Regions from separate parts of the Paenibacillus sp. MZ03-122A genome, predicted to be linked through region 3. Evidence: riboswitches for the same ligand, from Rfam matches in the RefSeq annotation. Region 3 holds a riboswitch; each other region holds the start of a gene.
What was found. Region 3 has a riboswitch for thiamine pyrophosphate ahead of NLX74_RS12450 (ABC transporter substrate-binding protein). Riboswitches for the same ligand answer to the same signal wherever they lie in the genome.
Positions count from the first base shown of each region.

Region 1 (4,646 bases), on a different contig from region 3:
ATTCGATTTCCGATACGCTCGCGGACGGAATCGGCGGATTCATCGTCCTGACCGATGTGAACACCGTCGGCGTCGAGTTCAAGAGCCAACTCCACATCGTCATTGATGATGAAGGGGACACCAGCGTGACGGCACAGTTCCTGTAGCTGGCGCGCAAGTTCGAACATAGGAACGCCCGTTAACGCGCCGAGACCCTTTTCCCGGAACTGAACCATAGTTGCCCCGCCAGCCAGAGCCTCCTGCACGACCCAGCCTGGTTCCGCGAGGCAATTCACGCTTCCAAGCACTAGGTATATCTGTAGATGGCGGCGCACCACCTCTGACAATATTCTACCGCTCATAAAAGCATCTCCTGACGACGTCGGTAGGCCCAATGATTGGTTGGGCCGTGTCCCTGTCCCAGAGACAACGTATCCTCAATCGCCGCCTGGATGAAGGCTTTACCATTCGAGATAGCCTCCGGTACAGACATCCCTTTCCCTAATTCCGCGGTAATCGCTGCCGAGAAAGTGCACCCTGTTCCGTGTGTATGGACAGTCCGTACTCGCTTGCCGCTCAGCTCTATAAAGGCGGTTCCGTCAAAAAGCAGGTCAACAATCTGTCCGCTGATCTCGCTCTCGTCAGCGTGGCCACCCTTAATCACAACGAATTTTGGTCCCATACTGCTAATATGTCTCGCAGCCTCGCGGCGATCCTCCATCGTATGGATACTGATCCCTGTCAGGGCTTCCGCCTCCGGGATATTCGGTGTAACGACCAGGGCCAAGGGGAGCAGGTCGTCCTTCAAAGCCTGCACCGCTTCCAGCTGCAGCAGTTCAGCGCCTCCCTTGGCAATCATCACGGGATCGACGACGACCTTTTTCCAGCCGAACTTTCGGATCTGCTCGCTCACAAGACGGATGATGCCGGCATTAAACAGCATGCCAGTCTTCAGGGCATCCACTCCAAGGTCTAATCCTACGGCTTCGATCTGTTCCGCTGTTGCTTCCTCTGGTAGCGGATATACGCCGTGGACCCCTAAGGTATTCTGTACGGTAATGGCCGTAATAGCCGACATGCCGTACACGCCAAGTTCTTGAAAGGTTTTGAGATCAGCTTGAATTCCGGCCCCGCCGCCACTGTCCGAACCAGCAATCGTCAGCGCTCTGGGTACACGAACGTCTGTCATCGCGCACCACCTGCTGCTGTTGTTCCGGCTTCATGGATCGAGACATGCCCTTCTAGTGAACCTGTGTGCAGTTTGGCCAGCTCGTCGAGAAAGGCAATCTGGAAGCTGCCGGGCCCCAGCTCTGCGGTACGTGTTGCGGCTCGAGAAGCTGCTGCACCGTAAAATGCCAAACCTGCTGTACCTGCGAGCAGCAGGTTGGGTTCAACAGCTGCAAAGGCACCTAACACAGAGGTCAGCAGACAGCCTGCTCCGGTTACCTTCGTGAGGAGCGCGTCTCCGCCGCTAATCATTCGTGCTTCGGCCCCATCGGTGATGACGTCCTCTTTTCCAGTAATGACAACCATTGTATTGAGCGTTCGAGCAGCCCGAATTGCCAGATCGACATAGTCGCTGTCAGCACTGTCACCGGCATCTACGCCTTTAATCTCACGCGCTTCTCCAACAAGATGTGCGACTTCGGCTGCATTGCCCCGCACCAATGAGATTTCGACTTCACTCAGGATTCGCAGTGCCGATTCAGTTCTAAAGCTCGTTGCTCCCGCACCGACCGGATCTAGCAGCACCGGAACACCGTGTGCATTCGCCGATTGTCCAGCAATGATCATGGCATCCACCAGTTCGCGGTTCAGTGTACCGATGTTTAACACGACGGCGCCTGCTATTTTTGCCATATCTGCTACTTCCTCAGGTGCATAGGCCATCACCGGGGAGGCGCCCAATGCATACAGGCCGTTGGCTGTAAAGTTGGTGACTACCACATTGGTCATATTGTGAACGAGGGGTTTGCTGTTTTGTACCTTCGTCAGGAGATCCGAATAACTTTTTTCCCATGTACTCATAATGATTATCCTCTCTATAGTTGGTGGTTCAACAGGGCATTAACCGTACTTCACGCATCGAATCGCCAGGCTGACTATTCCAAGATCGCTGCCTGCATTTGGACCGGCCATTCTTCCTGTTTATAAGCCATATCCCAGAACTTATATTCCAGCTGGCAGCTCAGTATAAAATGCTCAATCATCCGCTCCCGCTCAGCAGCCGTTGCGTCTTCCGCCCAAGCATCTACACGTTCTCGGAACTTGAGTGTTGTATCATCAAGCTGGTCTCCATAGAAGCCAATCCATTCATAGAACGGATGAGACTCATCCGGCTTTACTTCATCCAGCAGCCTGCGACCAATCTCAGCATACGTCCACATACATGGCAGCAGCACAGCCAAGATCTCGCCCAGGCTACCCTCATGCGCAACCGTCAGCATGTGACGGATATAGTGATGAGCCGACGGAGCGAGCGGATATCCCTGCAACTCTTCATAGGTCACCCCTGCGACAGCACAGAAATTTTGATGCGGATGAACCTCGCTGTGGAGAATAAAAGAGATTTGTTCATTAAATACAGCCATATCCTCCCGATTGGTGCATTTGGAGATTGCGATGCCGTATATCCGCATGTAGGCGTTCAAATATTCAAAGTCCTGTTTTACATAGTGAATCAGCTGTCCCCTTGTCAAACTTCCTTCAGCAATACCTCTCACAAAGGGGTGCTCAAAAATCGCTTGAAAAATGCCGTCCGCCTGCCGACGGAGTTCTTGTGTAAAACTCAATTTCCCCACCTCCATCAAATTGAAGAGCAAGAAGTCCTGTAAGAATATAATTCCGGAACAACGCTAAAAAGCCGCCCCGGAAAAATGGGAGCGGCTTCAACAATAGGCCCAATACGCAAAAAAACGTTTGAAACCTTATATACGAAGGCTCCACTTTCCTACGCTAGTACGAACTAGATCAGGTTCAAAGGGTCCAAGATACGTTCTTGTCTCAGCCATAGCGGCTCCCCTAGTGGACTTCTATTCTTTTGACTATTACTGTACATACGTTCATACGCTATGTCAAACATAGTGTGCAAAATATGAAATTTCCTCTAGTTAGGTGTTTTGGGCTTAGTGAGGGTGATGAATTACATTTTCCACAGCTTTGACCTTGGCATATTCCGGTTTCCACATTGCATCTCGTACAGCTTGTTCCACATCTGAAATGTGCGCCTGAGCTACCTGATCCTGTATCGCGGCTTTTGCAACCGCAATCGCAACAGCGTACGAAACTTCGCGTAATTTTCGGATATGAGGGAGTAGTGCACCGCCAGGCGTATTCGAATCTACACCATTGGCAACAGCAACTGCTGCCGCTGTAAACATCGCAGGGGTAATCCTTTTGGCTTTAACCACAATCGCACCCAGACCCAGTCCCGGAAAAACAAAGGCATTGTTCGCCTGTCCAATCTCAAATTTCGTACCGTTATAGGTGACGGGCTCAAAAGGACTTCCGGTTGCAATCAGTGCTTTGCCATCGGTCCACCGGATCAAATCCTCGGGTACTGCTTCTGCAAGGTTTGTAGGATTGGACATGGGCATAATGATCGGGCGTTCTACATGTTTCGCCATCTCCTTGATGATCTCTTCAGAAAAGGCACCTGCTACACCGGAAGTTCCAATCAATATCGTAGGCTTCACCTGACGGATGACCTCCAGCAGTGGTATTTTGCCGTCACCCGACCGGGTCCATGAACTGACTTCATCCTTATTGCGCACATACGGTTTCTGATACTCCAATACGTCTTCCATATCTTCCATTAACAGCCCGCGATAATCAAAGGCCCAAAAGGACTTGAAGGAATGTTCTGCGGAAAGGCCGTCCTCGATCATAGCACCCCGAATTTGATCAGCATTACCGATTCCTGCTGCCCCTGGGCCGAAAACAAGTATTTTTTGTTCAAGCAGCGGAGTCTTGGTGACACCCACCGCCGAAAGAATCGCAGCCAAGGTCACCGCTCCTGTACCTTGTATATCATCGTTGAAGGTGAGTATACTTTGACCGTATTTTCCTATAATATGGCGTGCATTTACGCTACCCACGTCTTCCCAATGTAAAAGCGCCTTTGGGAATTGCGCTAACGTTTTGCTGATAAAAGTATCAATAAACTGGTTATAGGCTTCTCCGCGAACCCGTTTATGGCGGTTTCCGATGTACAGTGGATCATTCAGCAGCTTTTCATTATTTGTACCTACATCCAGTACAATTGGCAGCACCCGCCCGGGATGAATACCTGCCGCAGCCGTATACACTGCAAGCTTGCCGATAGCAATGTTAATCCCCCCAACGCCCCAGTCACCAATCCCTAAAATACTTTCGGAATCTGTCACGACGATCAGATCCACATCATGGCCGCTCAAACCAGAATTATGGAATGCTTGTCCAATACCGTTCGGGTTATCTATCGACAAATATATGCCTCCAGGGCGGTTGTACTCGTGACTATATTCTTGAATCGCGGTTCCTACAGTCGGCGTGTAGACTACGGGCAGCATTTCACTCAAATGATCGGTTAGCAGCCGGTAGTAGAGTACGACATTTCGGTTGTGAAGGTCGTTGAGAGAAGCATTTTTTCGCAGCATGGTGGGTTGTGCTAGAAACTGCTGATATGC
Region 1 covers NZ_JANAVI010000006.1:86,447-91,092, reverse strand. Annotated here, with positions in the region: gene thiE (thiamine phosphate synthase) at 1-341, opposite strand, end outside; gene thiD (bifunctional hydroxymethylpyrimidine kinase/phosphomethylpyrimidine kinase) at 338-1,168, opposite strand; gene thiM (hydroxyethylthiazole kinase) at 1,165-2,007, opposite strand; gene tenA (thiaminase II) at 2,082-2,771, opposite strand; TPP riboswitch at 2,910-3,012, opposite strand; gene NLX74_RS14630 (NAD-dependent malic enzyme) at 3,105-4,646, opposite strand, start outside.
Region 1: linked by a shared signal. The riboswitch ahead of tenA (thiaminase II) and the one ahead of NLX74_RS12450 (ABC transporter substrate-binding protein) in region 3 are both predicted to bind thiamine pyrophosphate.

Region 2 (4,646 bases), 360 kb from region 3:
CTGCTTTGCCTCCGGTTGCGACTGCTTTGCTGTTTTGTGACGCAAATCCATAATCGAACATGACCACATTAAAGTTCAAACTGTGGGCATAATGCGCCAGATCATACATGGGAATCCAGCTTTCTTCGCGGTTAGCCCCATAACCATGGCTGAAAATAATCGTTTTCCGCGATTGATCCGCCGGGATATACCAGCCTTGTACCATGCGGCTACCATCCTTGGCAGGGAAGCTGACTTCCTCATAAGGCATGCTTTTGGCCTGCATCGGATTAGAGTACAGTGGTGCAACGGTGGGATTCGTAAGTACCCATGCGATGTAAGCATGCAAGGCAATAAAACAAAACAACAGAAAAAAGACGACCGACAGCAGCAGAGCTATCACAACGTGCTTGAACCGCAGCAGACGGGGATTAAAGAGTGGGGTGGACGGCTCCTGAACAGCGGTCTGTAGCTGAGCGTTGCGCTGGGATGTCGAAATCATGTAAGAGCCTCCTTATATAAAATTGATCTTCGTTTCATAGAATATAGGTATAATTCCACTTGAAAATAGTAGTGTAGATCCGTATAGATACCTATTATCGTATGATGGGGATTATCCAAAGTCAACGCCTGAACCGGAAAAGTAAAAATGATGCAAAGAATTGTCGATGTTTGTTCTCGTTCTGTAATATGGTTGTCACAAAAACATCGGTTTACAGTAGCCGCGACTATTCTATATAATTTATGTAACCATGTTTCATAGTGTGAAACGAATATGGATACAAGAGGAGCGGTTCACGATGGAAGACCGTAAATTAACCGTTCGCGCTGTAGAGCGTGCACTTGATATACTGCTGTGTTTTACCGCAAATTCGGATCTTGGCCTGACGGAGATTGCCTCCAAAATTGGTCTACATAAAAGCACGGTTCATCGGCTGCTGACTACGTTGGAGGATCGGGGCTTTGTCGTTCGGAATGCCGAAACGGAAAAATATCGACTTGGCTTCCGCATTTGGGAGCTATCCACGCATTTGTCCCAAAGTGACGAGCCGGCGGTGCTGTTACAACCTGCAATGGAAGGACTACGTGACCGTCTGGGGGAGACGGTCAGCTTGTACTTACGGGACGGCAGTATGCGTATTCGCATACAAGCCGTGCAGAGCAATCAGGCGATCCGCAGGGTCGCGCCTGTAGGTGCGCGTATGCCGCTGGCTGTAGGGGCCTCCAGCAAGGTGCTGGCGGCCTTTATGCCGCCGCAGGAGCTGGAAGCCCTGCTAAGCGGGGATGAATGGCCGCCCTCAGTAGACCCGGAGGTCTATAAAGCCCAGCTGCAGGACATTCGCGAGAAGGGCTATGCGACCAGCTATGAAGAACGGGAGCCAGGGGCTGCTGCTGTGGCAGCGCCAATTGTGAACCGGAAGGGACAGGTCACTGCGGCTTTATCTGTATCCGGCCCGGTCAGTCGACTTGCACCCGAGACGCTACATGACTTTGCTCCGATTTTGATCGAAGCGGCGAAGGAAATGGGGCTTATGCTTCCGTAACAAGAATGAACACAGTTGAAGCAAGCAGAGTGATTTGATAGGGAGTGTCTTCTTGGTAAAAGGGTACCTAGAAGGGTTGCCAAAGCCATAAATTTGAAGTAGTCTGGTAAGGAAGGCGGATGTCTGTTATATCCGCCTCATGTGAATAGAAGTATCACAGTTACTGGGGGAGCCTGTAATGCCGGGCTGAGATGGAATCGTGCAAGATTCCGGACCCTTTGCACCTGATCTGGATCATACCAGCGTAGGGAAGTAATCGGCCATTGAAATGTATACGCGGCTGCTGTCTTCAGTGGCGCATTGGAATGGATATTCCATATGCGCACTGTCTGGACAGCTGCCTCGTTAGATTAGCCGGTTCCCTGGGGAACCGGCTTTTTTGCATAGATCAGCGCCACCCTGGGAATGGTTCCGGATCGGTGTGTCATTTCATCGAAACGGGAGGAATGGACAATGAAGCCGACAGAAGCAGAAGGAACAAAAAAAGTTGAGGTAGAGAAGACAAACGGGGAGCAAGCCAGTGGGGTAACGCCCTTTCCAGGAAGCCGTAAGGTATATATTCAAGGCTCGCGGCCGGACATTGCCGTGCCAGAGCGCGAAATTGCTCTTCATCCTACACATACGCCGCAGGGCACGGAGCATCATGAGCCATTGCGTGTATATGATACAAGCGGTCCCATGACCGACAAAGCCTATCAGGTCGATATCCGTCAGGGCCTGCCTCCATTACGGCGAGCTTGGGCACTGGAACGGGGCGATGTGGAGGCTTACGAGGGACGCGCCGTCAAGCCGGAGGATAATGGACTGAAACCTGGCTCCAAACGGGAGACAGTGGAATTTCCCGGCGTGACCAATCGTCCGCTTCGTGCTTCGCAAGGGCGTACAGTGACGCAAATGCATTATGCGCGGCAAGGGATCATTACGCCCGAAATGGAATTTGCGGCGATCCGCGAAGGGGTCGAGCCTGAGTTTGTACGGCAGGAATTGGCGGCTGGACGAGCCATTTTGCCTTCGAATATCAATCACCCGGAAAGTGAGCCAATGGTCATTGGGCGTCATTTTCACGTGAAGATCAATGCGAACATTGGTAATTCTGCGGTTACCTCCTCCATCGAGGAGGAAGTGGAGAAAATGACTTGGGCGGTGCGTTGGGGCTCGGATACGGTTATGGACCTGTCCACAGGCCGTAATATCCATACAACACGTGAATGGATCATTCGGAATTCTCCTGTACCGATTGGGACTGTGCCGCTGTATCAGGCACTTGAAAAGGTGAACGGTGAAGCAGAAGCGCTGACGTGGGAGTTGTATCGCGATACGCTGATTGAGCAGGCGGAGCAGGGAGTGGACTATTTTACAATTCATGCGGGTGTATTGCTGCGGTATATTCCGATGACGGCGAATAGAATGACGGGAATTGTATCCCGAGGCGGGTCAATCATGGCAGCCTGGTGCCTTGCGCACCATCAGGAGAATTTTTTGTATACACATTTTGAAGAAATTTGCGAAATTATGAAAGCCTATGATGTGGCCTTTTCTCTCGGAGATGGTCTACGTCCAGGTAGTATCTATGATGCGAATGATGAAGCACAGTTTGCAGAGCTGGAAACGTTGGGCGAGCTAACGCAAATCGCATGGAAGCATGATGTTCAGGTCATGATTGAAGGGCCGGGACATGTCCCTATGCATAAAATCAAAGAGAATGTGGATTTACAAATGGAGATTTGTAAGGAAGCTCCTTTCTATACCTTGGGACCGCTCACGACGGATATTGCCCCCGGATATGATCATATTACCTCAGCCATCGGGGCGGCGATGATCGGTTGGTTCGGGACGTCCATGCTGTGCTATGTTACGCCTAAGGAGCATTTGGGTCTGCCCAATAAGGATGATGTCCGCGAGGGTGTCATTACCTACAAAATTGCGGCACATGCTGCCGATCTGGCGAAGGGGCATCCACGAGCGCAGCAGCGGGATGATGCTTTGTCCAAGGCGCGCTTTGAGTTCCGCTGGCGGGATCAGTTCAATCTGTCGCTTGATCCCGAGCGTGCCTTGTCCTACCATGATGAAACGCTACCGGCAGAGGGCGCCAAGGAAGCACATTTTTGCTCGATGTGCGGCCCTAAATTTTGTAGTATGCGTATCACTCAGGACATTCGCGCCTATGCAGCGGATAAGGGGCTGAACACCCAAGAAGCAGTAGCTGTCGGGATGCGTGAGAAGGCAGAGCAGTATCGGGATGGCGGTCAGTAAAACGAACGTGGAGTTTAGGAACGTATGAATTAAAAAAGCCGTGGTTCTCTACAGTCAATGTAGGAAACTACGGCTTTTTAGCTTCTTATGTAAAGTGGGATCATTCAACCGGATAAACGGCGCCTTATTTTTTACCCATTTTTTCATTCAAAATGTCCTGAAAGCTGAGCTTCTTCTCCGAGCTATCTTCTTTCTTCTGCATACTCACCGCGTTGGCACGTTGGTATTGGTGGTGAAAGGGCATCAGGGTGTGGACGGTTAAGTTCATTGTATTCATGTAGGTCATTCCTCCAATTCCATATTGTCAAATTCAGATTGAGTTGCTTAGGACGTCTGTATAGGACTATTTGTATGTACTTGATGTCGTAATACCGTGTAGGTTGCTTGGTAATGTTTCAATCATTATACCCACATTTTCTCAAAGTAAAACGCTTTTGACATAAAACAGGAAGATGGTCATATGTGTCCAAAATTTGGATTAGGAGGATGGTCATTTTAGGGGAAAATGTGCCTAGGTCTAAAACAAGGGCTAGAGGCCCGTTTTCTTAGTTTAGTAGTCGGGATTGTGTTTTTTTGTCGAATAACCTTGTAAAAGGAGGATTTTGCGGAATCCTCAAGTCAGGATTGAGGCAGTCTGGTGGCGAATTAAAGTGTCAAAGTTGTATTGACTTTATGTTTGGTAGTAGATACCATGAACTGGTTGTCAGCGTATTTTGGCAACAAGAGTCAGCCAATCCATCTGGCGATTCATCCTTTGAAATGTTAGAGAGAGGATTAGAGCATATATGAAAAAAAGTATTGCAGACATCGCATTTATTATTCTGGGAGCGTTTTTTTTCGCGCTAGCTGTTAATCTGTTTGTGATCCCGA
Region 2 covers NZ_JANAVI010000005.1:414,623-419,268, forward strand. Annotated here, with positions in the region: gene NLX74_RS14055 (alpha/beta hydrolase) at 1-481, opposite strand, end outside; gene NLX74_RS14060 (IclR family transcriptional regulator) at 780-1,523, shown strand; TPP riboswitch at 1,679-1,791, shown strand; gene thiC (phosphomethylpyrimidine synthase ThiC) at 1,977-3,776, shown strand; gene NLX74_RS14070 (hypothetical protein) at 3,901-4,053, opposite strand; gene NLX74_RS14075 (YitT family protein) at 4,562-4,646, shown strand, end outside.
Region 2: linked by a shared signal. The riboswitch ahead of thiC (phosphomethylpyrimidine synthase ThiC) and the one ahead of NLX74_RS12450 (ABC transporter substrate-binding protein) in region 3 are both predicted to bind thiamine pyrophosphate.

Region 3 (4,646 bases):
CAGTGTGTTAGCCATGAAAATTCACCTGTCCTTTATTGTGGAGTTGTTTTGAGAAAATAGGGTGGTTTAAGGCGGGGAGACCGCTTCGCGTTTCATTTGATCTTACGATCGCTGTTGCCGTGGGATTCTTTGAATAAATTTTAAAAGGTAAGAATCCAACGGCAAGGGCGAACGCTGCGCTTCTCCAGATTCAAATGAACCGCTACGCTGCCAACCGCCTTAAAAAGCACCTTATTTTTAAAGCTAGGTTGTAGCATTTTTATAAAAGCAAAACAAGCAAAAGAACGAAGTGGGCGGAATGGTGCTGTACAAGCGTTAGCGTTCGCCATTGTACCCAGATTTCAACCTCTGGATATTCATAAAAGAAATCTAGGTACAACAGCGATGGGAAGCACCATCCGGCTGCGTAGTGGCACTTCGTTCACTTCTCTAGTTCAGTCTTATTTAGCGTTTTAACAAATGATCAGCGCTTGGGCAAGAAGTCGTTTGTGAAGGCTTTATCCACTTCCAAAGGCTTGCTGAGCAGCTTGCGTTCGTACATCCAGTCCGAATAGTTTTGCCATACCTCCGCTTTTTGCACACCCCATTGCGCGGCATCGTCCTGATAACGCGGGCTCAGCCATTTTTGGCTGGCAAGTACCAGTTTTTTATCCAGCTCCGGTACAGCTTTGCTTAAGATGTCCGCGGCTTCTTCTGGATGGGCGATAGTGTATTCATAGCCTTGTGCGGTAGCGTCCATGAACGCTTTGACCAGTTCTGGATCATTTTTTATTGTCTGTTCGTTGCTCACAATTACAGGTGTATAGTAATCGAGGCTTTTGGAATAATCTTTTACATACAGCATATCCAATGGCTCACCTCGAAGCTGGGCTTCGATTCCGGTCCATGCGTAGAAAATCCAGGCAAAGTCGATATCCCGCTTCACGGCTGTAAAATAGTCTGCATTGCCCATGTTGACGATCTTCACTTTGCTCACATCGCCTTTGTCTGAATCCATGATGGATTTCATGACCGCTTCTTCTACGGGAGAGCCCCAACCGCCGTATTTTTTACCTTCAAAATCTTTCGGGCTCTTAATTCCGCGATCTACCGGGGCTGCGAAGCCTGAGGTATTATGCTGAATCACCGCAGCGATGGATACAAGCGGCACGCCTTGCGTACGAGCCTGTGTGACGCCTTCTTGGTAGCTGATACCAAAAGGTGCAGCATTAGAGGCAACCATTTGATCGGCTCCGCCTGAACCAGGTTGAATAATTTGGACATTCAGACCTGCTTTTTCGTAAAATCCTTTGTCCTTGGCAACATAGAGTCCCGTATGATTCGTATTGGGTGTCCAGTCGAGCACGACTTTAACATCTTTGAGCTCCTTTGCCGGAGTAGACGTTTGAGTGTTGGTAGCGGGAGCCGCTTCTTGGGATGTGGAGGGACTTCCACCGCAAGCGGTCAGGGTCAGGGCCATGAGCCACAGACTGATCAGTCCCAGGCTTAATATTTTCATGCGCTTCATCGTTGTGTTCTCTCCTTTAATTACCCGTTATCCATCCAATCAGACAGCTTATGTTCCCCATTTTCATAAAAATAACATCTGCCGGACGCGATCTTTCCAACAACTTAATCTTCAACAAAAAAAGCGCCCCGAGTTTCCGGGACGCTTGCGCTTGTATATACCAAAGTAAGGGATGGTCCTATGTAAAAAGGCACATCTTGCTTAAGCATTCCTACGCTGGCATTACCCAGATCAGGTTGTAAGGGTCAGTGTCTTGGGACACACTCTCAGCCGGCCGATTCCAGCACCCCTGGCATTGTATGGTTTAATGGGTTCATTTATTCGGGTTTACTACGACGATTATATGCCTTGAATGCGGGTCTGTCCAGCATGGAGGAAGAGATGACGGTTCATTTGCCGAACGACAGGGTACACTTTTACTGTGAGCTTTGATCTGAAAATGAGCATGCATCAATCCGATCTGATCGGGTCATGTTATTTTCAGAACAGCTGCGCAGGTAGGTTCAGATGGGCTGGTGCCCAATGGCATGGCCGTAAAGAATTCTAATTCGTGAAAAGGAGTTGTTGTACTGTGGGTAAAACGGAAACATTGGATCGTAGCCAACTAGAACAAGCCATTGTGAAGGCTTTGGATAACAACAAATTTTGCTCGTTAGGTACGGTAGAGGGTGGCAAACCGAAAGTACGCTATATGGCCCTTTTTAACGATGGAATGAACATTCATCTGGCGACAGATCGCAAAACGCATAAAGTGGATGAGCTAAAGGATAATCCGAATGCTTATCTGCTGCTGGGTTATGAAGTTGGCGGTACAAAGGAAGTCGTAGAAGTGGAGGCTACTGTCCAGATTACAGCTGATGAGGGGCTACGCAAACAAGTGTGGAACGATTCCTTGAAGGAATGGTTTTCCGGACCGGATGATCCCGATTATGTCATTCTGGACGTGAATCCGACTCGCATTGAGTATGTGGGTCAGCAAACGGAGCGCCAAGTGTGGAATAAATAATGAGAATATAAATGGATAAACCAGTGAATCTCCGAGTTTTTTAGGAGGTTTGCTGGTTTTTTATTTTTGAGAGAATTAATTATTTTTTCATAAATAATTTAAGTGAATGACTACTCTTTTGTCTGGCGTTGGATTAAAATAGAAATGGTGGGTTCAAGGCTTACATATATGTGCAAAAGTATGTATATGAGGCATACACCTTAATGAGGAGGGGTATATTTTGTTATTTCGTAAAAATTGGTTTAAAGGGTTTACAGCAACCGTTGTAGCTTGTAGCATGCTGGTGTGTTCAGCCGCTCCAACCTGGGCAGCTAGCAATTCTCGCGATAGCGCTACAGTGAATTTGCGGATCATGGAAACAACGGATATTCATGCGTCGCTGATGAACTATGATTACTATTCGGACAAAGAAACCAACGAATATGGCTTGGTTAGTACAGCTAGTTTGATCCAGAAGGCACGTAGTGAAACAAGAAACAGTATGCTGTTCGATAACGGTGATTTGCTGCAGGGCAACCCATTAGGCGATTATATGGCCCGCAACAAAACCTTTGAGAAAGAAGGCGGTGTCCATCCGGTCTACAAGATGATGAATTTGATGGGCTATGATGCGGCGACAGTGGGCAACCACGAATTCAACTATGGTCTCGATTTTCTGGAAAAATCGCTCAAGGGAGCCGATTTCCCTTACGTAAATGCGAATGTTTATGTTGATAAGGGGGGGCAAGCTACTAAAAATTATTTTACCCCTTATCAAATTCTTGATAAAACGGTAACGGATGAGAAAGGTGAAGAGCATGCGCTCAGAGTGGGTGTCATCGGCCTGGTCACACCTCAAATTATGCAGTGGGATGCAGCCAATTTAAAGGATAAGGTCGTTACGAAGGATATTGTAGAAACGGCGAAAAAGTTTATTCCTCAAATGAAAACAGAAGGTGCTGACATTATTGTCGTGCTTGCGCATACGGGTTATGAGGATGTGCCACAAACGCCAATGATGGAGAATGCCGTTAAATATTTAAGCCAGGTGGACGGAATTAACGCTATTCTGTTTGGGCATGCTCATAAATCTTTCCCTGGCCCTGATTTTAAAGAAATGAGCGGCGTAGATCTGGATAAGGGAACCATTAATGGCGTGCCGGCCGTGGAAGCTTCTTCATGGGGCAAGGATCTGGGAATTATTGACCTGAGCCTGGAAAAGAAAAAAGATGAGTGGCACGTAACGAATTCTCAGTCTGAAGTGCGTCCGGTTGTGAGTACCACAAACCAGGCTGTGCAGTTTACTCCTGACTACAAACTGACAGATTCGATCAAGGAAGAGCATAAAGGAACGCTGGATTATATTCGTCAACCTGTTGGAACAACGACTGCATCGATTACCAGCTATTTTGCATTAGTGCAGGACGACCCTTCCATTCAAAGCGTGACGAATGCACAGAAATGGTATGTTCAAAACCATCTTAAAGGAACTGAATACGAAAAACTTCCGATATTGTCGGCAGGCGCTCCATTCAAGGCCGGCGGTCGAAACGGAGCCGAGTATTACACCAATATTCCTGAAGGTACGGTAGCGATTAAAAACGTATCCGACCTGTATGTGTATCCGAACACGGTTCATGCTGTAGAAGTGACCGGTGCTGAAATTCAGGAATGGCTGGAGTGGTCTGCAGGTCAGTTCAACCGCATTGATCCAAAGCAAACTGAGGAGCAATCGCTGATCAACAAAGATTTCCCAACCTACAATTTTGATGTCATTGACGGTGTGAATTACCAGATTGATGTAACTCAGCCTGCACGATATGATGCCAAGGGAACTATTATTGATTCTTCAGCTCATCGTATCAAGGATCTGCAATACAATGGAAAAGCTATTGATCCTGCGCAGAAATTTATCGTAGCCACCAATAACTATCGTGCTTCCTCATCCAAACTGGCCAACCCAGATGGCAAACGAATTGTGATGGCAGCACCGGATGAAAGTCGCCAGGTCATTGTTGACTATATCCGTACGAACGGAACGATTAATCCATCGGCGGATGGCAACTGGTCTATTGCTCCTTTTGGTCAGGCAAAGGTTACTTTCGAGTCCTCTCCTGATGCCAAAGACGTGTTGGCAGGAAATCAACAAATTTC
Region 3 covers NZ_JANAVI010000005.1:59,529-64,174, forward strand. Annotated here, with positions in the region: gene NLX74_RS12445 (MTH1187 family thiamine-binding protein) at 1-15, opposite strand, end outside; gene NLX74_RS12450 (ABC transporter substrate-binding protein) at 464-1,507, opposite strand; TPP riboswitch at 1,699-1,808, opposite strand; gene NLX74_RS12455 (pyridoxamine 5'-phosphate oxidase family protein) at 2,079-2,513, shown strand; gene NLX74_RS12460 (bifunctional 2',3'-cyclic-nucleotide 2'-phosphodiesterase/3'-nucleotidase) at 2,734-4,646, shown strand, end outside.